2 regions of the Pseudomonas sp. MYb327 genome follow, and region 2 is predicted to be linked to the other one. Evidence: predicted binding sites of a transcription regulator. Region 2 holds the regulator's gene; the other holds the start of a gene.

Region 1 (4,043 bases), 2.0 Mb from region 2:
CTGCTGGTGCTGGGCCCCGAGCGTCTGCCGGGCGCTGCGCGCACCGCCGGCCTGTGGGTCGGGCGTCTGAAGCGCAGCTTTAACGCGATCAAACAGGAAGTTGAGCGTGAAATCGGTGCCGACGAGATTCGTCGGCAACTGCACAACGAGCACATTCTTTCGCTTGAGCAGGAGGCGCGGAAGATTTTCACGCCGACCCAGCAGGAGCCGACACCGGTTGAGCACGTGGGAGAGCAGACGATTCACGCTCCCTCCGCTGCAACACCTGCACCCGCTGTAGCGACTACCGAACCCGCGCCCGTTGCTGCAGCGCCCGTGGTCGAAGCCGTTGCTCCAGCCGCCGCGCCTGTCGCGCCGGCTCCTCATGACCCAACACTGCCGCCGCGAGCCCCATGAGCGATCTCCCTGAAAACGACCAGCACATGCCGCTGGTTTCGCACCTCACCGAGTTGCGTACCCGCCTGCTGCGCTGCGTAGCGGCGATCTTCATCATCTTCGCCGGGTTGTTCGCCTTTACCCAGCAGATCTATACCTTCGTCTCCACGCCGTTGCGCGCCTACCTGCCGGCCGGTGCGACGATGATCGCCACCGACGTTTCGTCGCCGTTCCTGACGCCGCTGAAACTGACGATGATGGTCTCGCTGTTCGTGGCGATCCCGGTGATCCTGCACCAGATCTGGGGCTTCATTGCACCGGGCCTGTACAAGCACGAAAAACGCATCGCCGTGCCATTGCTGGTGTCGAGCATCATCCTGTTTTACGCCGGTATGGCCTTCGCCTATTTCCTGGTCTTCCCGCTGATCTTCAAGTTCTTCGCCGCTGCCACCCCGGCCGGCGTGGAAATGATGACTGACATCACCAGTTACCTCGACTTCGTCATGACGCTGTTCTTTGCCTTCGGCGTGGCGTTCGAGATCCCGGTGGCCGTGGTGCTGCTGGTGTGGATCGGCGTGGTCGACGTCAAGTACCTGAAGAAGATCCGTCCGTATGTGATCATCGGCTGCTTTGTGGTGGGGATGATCCTGACGCCGCCGGACATCTTCTCGCAGACGCTGCTGGCCGTACCGATGTGGTTGCTGTTCGAGATCGGCATCCTGTTTGGCGGCCTGGTCAGCAAACGCGGCGAGCATCCGGACGATCAACCGGTTGACGATCACAACGACCAGCCGCCAGCGACCCAGCCGTGAACCTGCTACTCCTCGAAGAGGCCGACTTTATTGCGGCCGACCGGGCCGTCCTGCGTGATCGGCGGTTGACCCACATGCAGGAAGTTCACCGCTGTGAAGTAGGCGACAGCATGCGCGTCGGGCGCATCGGCGGGTTGATGGGCTCTGCCGAAGTGCTGCGCCTGGACACCGGCGAAGCCGAATTGCGCGTCACCCTCGATCAACCACCACCCGCCAAGCTGCCACTGACCCTGGTGCTGGCCCTGCCACGGCCCAAAATGCTCCGTAGGGTGTTTCAGACCGTGGCGGCCATGGGTGTGCCGCGCATCGTGCTGGTGAACAGCTATCGCGTCGAGAAGAGCTTCTGGCAGACACCGTTTCTTGAACCGCAAGCCATTCGCGAACAGTTGATTCTCGGCCTCGAACAGGCGCGGGACAGCGTGTTGCCGGAAGTGGTGATAGAAAAACGCTTCAAACCCTTCGTTGAAGACCGCTTGCCTGCCATTACCGAGGGAACCCTTGGCCTGGTTGGCCACCCAGGCAACTACCCGCCCTGCCCTCGTGCGCTGAGCGAACCGGTGACCTTGGCCATCGGCCCGGAGGGCGGGTGGATCCCTTACGAAATTGACCTGCTGGGCAAATCCGGCCTGCAACCTGTGCAGTTGGGCGAGCGCATCCTGCGCGTCGAAACTGCCGTTACCGCGTTGCTGGCACGACTCTTCTAACTGACACCATTCTGCCCGCTCGTCAGAGCGCTTCTACAGATTGTCTGCCCACGGCCGATATACCTCCCATAAAACCAATGTTTGGTCCAAGGGAGTAGCAGCATGTACCAATGGCTGGCCGATAAGCTGGGAAACGTAGGCGTTAATCGCAAACTGGGCGTCGGCTTCGGTCTGGTGCTGCTGCTGACATTGCTGATTACCGTCACTGGCTGGACCGGCCTGAGTGACGTAATGAGTCGTGGTGACAAGCTGGGGTACATTTCCGACATCAATGGCCTCACCAAAGATTTGCGCATCGCCCGCCTGGATTATGAGATGCGTCGTGGCGAACAAGGCCCGGGCGCCGTCCACGATCTGTTGGGTAAGCTGGACAACGGCCTGCAAGCTGCCCGTCAGATGATTGAACAGCCCGCCGATGTGGCCATGATCGACCAGCAACTGGCCGCCGTCAGTCAGTACAAGCAAGCTTTCGCCACCTTGACCCAGGCCGGCGCCAATCGCGAAGACGCCCGCAGCAAGCTCGGTGCTACCGCTGACAATGCCGTCGCCAAGGTCGCTGAAGTTGAAAAATCCATGCTGCAGGGCGAGAGCGTTGCGCAGTTCAACAGCGTGATCGATTTGAGCAAGCTGCTTCAGCAAGCGCGCTTCCAGGTACGTGGCTACACCTACAGCGGCAAAACCGAGGCCGAGCAACCGGCATTGGACGCTATCGACAATGCCCTGAAGTATCTGGAAAGCCTGCCGTCCAAACTCCCCGAAGAACACATTGCCAATCTGAAACAGGCCACTGAATCGCTCGAAGCCTACCGCGCAGCGGTCAGTCAGTTCCGTGATTCCCAAGTGGCCAGCGCCGACGCACTCAAACACATGGCCGCCCAAGGCGAAATCCTGCTCGACGTCAGCAAGAAGCTCACGATTTCACAAACTCTCGTGCGCGATACCGACGTGCAACACGCCAAGAACATGCTGTTGCTGGCCACCTCCCTGGCGCTGGTCTTTGGGCTGTTTGCCGCTTGGGCCATTACTCGGCAAATCGTGATTCCGCTGAACCAGACGCTGAAGGTGGCCGAGCGCATCGCTGCCGGCGACCTGACCCATAACCTGGCGTCCAAACGCGCCGACGAACTGGGCCAATTGCAACGCGCTATTCAAAGCATGACTCAAGGCCTGCGCGAACTGATCGGCGGCATCAGCGAGGGCGTCACGCAAATCGCCAGCGCTGCCGAAGAGCTGTCGGCGGTCACCGAGCAGACCAGCGCCGGGGTCAACAGCCAACGGGTCGAGACTGACCAGGTGGCCACCGCCATGAACGAAATGACCGCCACCGTACAAGAAGTCGCACGCAATGCTGAAGAGGCGTCCGAGGCCGCTGTTGCCGCCGACCAGCAAGCACGCGAAGGCGACAAAGTGGTGGGCGAGGCCATCGCCCAGATTGAACGCCTGGCCAAGGAAGTCGGCAATTCCACCGAAGCCATGGGTGAGCTCAAACGCGAAAGCGACAAGATCGGTAGCGTGCTCGACGTCATTAAGTCCGTGGCCCAGCAAACCAATTTGCTGGCGCTCAACGCCGCCATCGAAGCCGCTCGCGCCGGTGAAGCCGGACGTGGTTTTGCCGTGGTCGCCGACGAAGTTCGCAGCCTGGCGCAGCGCACGCAGAAATCCACTGAAGAAATCGAAGAGCTGATCGTCGGCCTGCAAAACGGTACCCAGCAAGTCGCGACGATCATGGACAACAGCCGTACCCTGACCGACAGCAGCGTTGAGCTGACTCGCCGGGCCGGTGGCTCACTGGAGAGCATCACCCGCACGGTGTCTGCAATCCAGGCGATGAACCAGCAGATCGCCGCGGCCGCCGAGCAGCAAAGTGCCGTGGCTGAAGAGATCAACCGTAGCGTGTTGAATGTGCGGGATGTATCGGATCAGACGTCGGCGGCAAGTGAGGAAACCGCAGCGTCCAGTGTTGAGCTGGCGCGGTTGGGGACGCATTTGCAGATGCTGGTGGGGCGATTCAAGGTTTGAGGTGATTCAATTGCCTCGGTTCGCCTGCAACCGAGGTGATGAAATCGCCAGCAGGCTGGCTCCCACAGGAATGGTGTGAACACCACAAATCCACTGTGGGAGCTAGCTGCCTGCTAGCGATTGGCGCCCCCCA
Region 2 (4,043 bases):
CCCGGCGCCTGCCTCCAGCGGTGTTGATCCACGGGCGTTCGACTCCATGCGTTCCGAACTCAACAGCCTGCGCGAGCTGATGGAAGTACAGCTTGGCTCCCTGGCCTGGAATCAACTGCAGGGCAGCCGCCCGGCTCAGGCCAACCTCTGGCGCCGTTTGCAACGCATCGGGCTGTCCGGCCCGTTGTCGCGGGATTTGCTCGCGCTGATTACCGATATTGAAGAACCTCGTCAGGCCTGGCGCATGTTGCTGGCGCATCTGGCGCGAATGATTGCCACGCCGGAAATTGAACCGCTGGAAGAGGGCGGCGTGATTGCCATGGTCGGCCCTGCCGGCATGGGCAAGACCACCACCCTGGCCAAGCTGGCTGCTCGTTACGTGCTCAAATACGGCGCGCAGAACATCGCGCTGGTGAGCATGGACAGCTTCCGCATCGGCGCCCAGGAACAACTCAAGACCCTCGGTCGGATTCTCAACGTATCGGTGACGCACGTCGATCCGGGGCAATCGCTGGTGCAGGCGCTGGATCCACTGCTGCGCAAGCGCGTGGTGCTGATCGACACCGCCGGCCTGCAGGCCAGCGATCCGGCGCTGCGCATGCAGCTCGAAAGCCTGGCCGGTCGTGGCATCAAATCAAAAAATTATCTGGTCCTGGCAACCACCAGCCAGAAACAGGTTCTAACCGCCGCTTATCACAGTTACAAGCGTTGCGGGCTTGCCGGCTGCATTCTGACTAAACTGGATGAAACGGCCAGTCTGGGCGAGGTGTTGAGCCTGGCCATCAGTCATGAATTGCCAGTGGCCTACCTGACCGATGGCCCGCGGATTCCGGATGATTTGCATCTGCCGCGTCGTCATCAGTTGGTTAGCCGCGCCGTCAGCGTGCAAATGCAGGAAGAACCCAGCGAAGAAGCCATGGCTGACATGTTCGCTGACATCTACCACAGTCCGACCAAGCAGGTTGGCTGAGGTAAAAATGAATAGTTTTTGTACCTACATCGATGGTCTGCCATGCATTGTTCCGGTTGAGAACGCGCAGCCAGTAATGTGGCCTCCGTCTATGCAAGACAAGGTAAAGAAATAACATGGGCAGCATGCATCCCGTACAGGTGATCGCGGTGACCGGCGGCAAAGGTGGCGTCGGGAAAACTAACGTGTCAGTGAACTTGTCCCTGGCTTTGGCTGAGCTTGGCCGGCGCGTCATGTTGCTGGACGCCGACCTGGGCCTGGCGAACGTCGACGTTCTGCTGGGACTGACACCCAAACGTACTCTGGCCGACGTGATCGAAGGCCGCTGCGAACTGCGCGACGTGCTGTTGCAAGGACCGGGCGGTATCCGCATCGTTCCGGCGGCTTCCGGCACCCAGAGCATGGTTCACTTGAGCCCGGCGCAACACGCCGGTCTGATCCAGGCTTTCAGCGATATTGGCGACAACCTCGACGTGCTGGTGATCGACACCGCTGCAGGTATTGGTGACTCGGTAGTCAGTTTCGTACGCGCTGCGCAAGAAGTGTTGCTGGTGGTCTGCGACGAGCCGACTTCGATCACTGACGCCTACGCATTGATCAAATTGCTCAACCGCGATTACGGCATGAATCGTTTCCGCGTCCTGGCCAATATGGCCCAGAGCCCGCAGGAAGGCCGTAACCTGTTCGCCAAACTGACCAAGGTCACTGACCGCTTCCTGGACGTCGCCCTGCAATACGTCGGCGCTGTGCCGTACGACGAAAGCGTGCGCAAGGCCGTGCAGAAGCAGCGCGCGGTCTACGAAGCGTTCCCGCGTTCCAAGTGCTCGCTGGCGTTCAAGGCCATCGCCCAAAAGGTCGATACCTGGCCGCTGCCAGCCAACCCGCGCGGGCACCTGGAGTTTTTCGTCGAGCGCCTCGTGCAACAAACGGCAGGACCCGTGCTATGACGGCCAGCGGTTACAACCTCTACAAGAAGTCGGCGCGTGACGCGCAGTACGAGCTGATCGAGCGTTACGCGCCACTGGTCAAACGCATTGCCTACCACTTGCTGGCGCGCCTGCCGGCCAGTGTCCAGGTCGAAGACCTGATTCAGGCCGGGATGATCGGCCTGCTTGAAGTATCAACAAAATACGACGCCAGCAAAGGCGCGAGTTTCGAAACGTACGCGGGCATTCGAATCCGCGGCGCCATGCTCGATGAAGTGCGCAAAGGGGACTGGGCGCCACGTTCGGTCCACCGCAATACCCGGATGGTCAGCGATGCTATTCGCTCGATTGAAGCTAAAACCGGCCGTGACGCTAAAGATCACGAAGTTGCGGCCGAACTCCAATTGAGTCTCGACGATTATTACGGGATTTTGAACGACACCCTCGGCAGCCGATTATTCAGTTTCGACGATCTGTTGCAGGACGGCGAACACGAAGGGCTGCACGAGGATGGCGCGAGTGCTCATCTCGAGCCGTCACGCGACCTGGAAGATGAACGCTTCCAGGCGGCGCTGGCGGACGCGATTGCCAATTTGCCGGAGCGTGAGCGACTGGTGTTGGCGCTGTACTACGACGAAGAGTTGAATCTCAAGGAAATCGGTGAAGTCCTGGGGGTTAGCGAATCTCGGGTCAGCCAGTTACACAGCCAGTGCGCGGCCCGTTTGCGGGGGCGTTTGGGAGAGTGGCGAGCGCGCTGAAGGCAGTGTGGGGGCACTGCGACGTGGCTGGTGGGGTGTTGAACCGCGCCGGTCTCGATCCGTTGTACTCCAGACAGTCATCGAGTGCTTTGCCAGATTGATTGAAATGGCGCGTCCAGGTGCTGGGCGCGTTTTAGTCTGCTTGGAGGTCGAATTGGACAAGAACATGAAAATCCTCATCGTTGATGACTTCTCAACGATGCGGCGGATCATAAAAAACCTGTTGCGTGACCTTGGGTTCACCAACACGGTCGAGGCCGACGATGGCACCACGGCCATTCCGGTGCTCAACAGCGGGAGCATCGACTTTCTGGTGACGGACTGGAACATGCCTGGCATGACCGGTATCGATCTGCTGCGCCACGTGCGTGCCGATGAAAAACTCAAGCACTTGCCAGTGCTGATGGTGACCGCTGAAGCCAAGCGCGAACAGATCATCGAAGCAGCCCAGGCCGGTGTAAACGGCTATGTAGTCAAGCCCTTCACGGCCCAGGCGTTGAAAGAAAAAATCGAGAAGATTTTCGAACGCATCGGTTGAACTGCGCCACGGGGGAGCTATGGGGCATAACGAATCTTCGCAGGGCGATTTTGAATCGACCCTGAAAAAACACGCCGTCGAACTGGTCGCGAGCCTTGAAAAAGGCAGGTTTGGCGATGCTGTGCAATTGATCCATGAGCTCAACCAGACCCGTGACCGCGGCCTGTATCAGGAAGTGGGCAAGCTCACCCGCGAGCTACATAGCGCGATCGTCAATTTCCAGATTGACCCGAACATGCCGCAAGCCGAGGAAGTGTCGCAAATCACCGACGCCACCGAGCGTCTGGGGTATGTGGTCAAGCTGACCGAGGCTGCTGCCAACCGCACCATGGACCTGGTGGAAAACGCCACGCCACTGGTCAACAGCCTGGCTGACGAAGCCCAGGCGTTGAGCACGGATTGGGGACGGTTCATGCGCCGCGAAGTCGGCGCCGAAGAGTTCCGCGAACTGGCTCGGCGAGTCGATGGATTCCTGGCACGCAGCAGCGCAGACAATCGCGCTGTGTCGAGCAACCTCAACGACATTCTGCTCGCCCAGGATTATCAGGACCTCACCGGTCAGGTGATCAAGCGTGTGACCCAACTGGTCACCGAAGTTGAAAGCAACCTGCTCAAGCTCGTGCTCATGGCCAGCCAGGTAGACCGCTTCGCGGGCATCGAACATGACCGTGAAGCGATGCTTGCAGAAAAAGATCCACAAAAACATCTCTCTCAGGGTGAAGGTCCGCAGATTCATGCCGATAAAAGAGAAGACGTTGTGTCCGGTCAGGACGATGTGGACGATTTGCTATCCAGCCTGGGATTTTAGATTTTCAGGTTTTTTAGGTTTTTAGACCTGTTAGGAGCACACC

Evidence for each region. Region 2 encodes FliA, which starts transcription of late flagellar genes. Its sites were predicted from a motif close to CTAAAGTTTNNNNNNNNNNNGCCGNTAA; they were not measured.
Region 1: ABVN21_RS21705 (methyl-accepting chemotaxis protein) is a predicted target of FliA. The motif match lies at 1,925-1,952, and genes of this name have one in related genera.

Annotation. Positions count from the first base shown of each region.
Region 1 covers NZ_CP159258.1:4,823,616-4,827,658, forward strand. Annotated here, with positions in the region: gene tatB (Sec-independent protein translocase protein TatB) at 1-396, shown strand, start outside; gene tatC (twin-arginine translocase subunit TatC) at 393-1,187, shown strand; gene ABVN21_RS21700 (16S rRNA (uracil(1498)-N(3))-methyltransferase) at 1,184-1,891, shown strand; gene ABVN21_RS21705 (methyl-accepting chemotaxis protein) at 1,994-3,910, shown strand.
Region 2 covers NZ_CP159258.1:716,439-720,481, forward strand. Annotated here, with positions in the region: gene flhF (flagellar biosynthesis protein FlhF) at 1-970, shown strand, start outside; gene fleN (flagellar synthesis regulator FleN) at 1,087-1,917, shown strand; gene fliA (RNA polymerase sigma factor FliA) at 1,914-2,654, shown strand; gene ABVN21_RS03225 (chemotaxis response regulator CheY) at 2,821-3,192, shown strand; gene ABVN21_RS03230 (protein phosphatase CheZ) at 3,212-4,000, shown strand.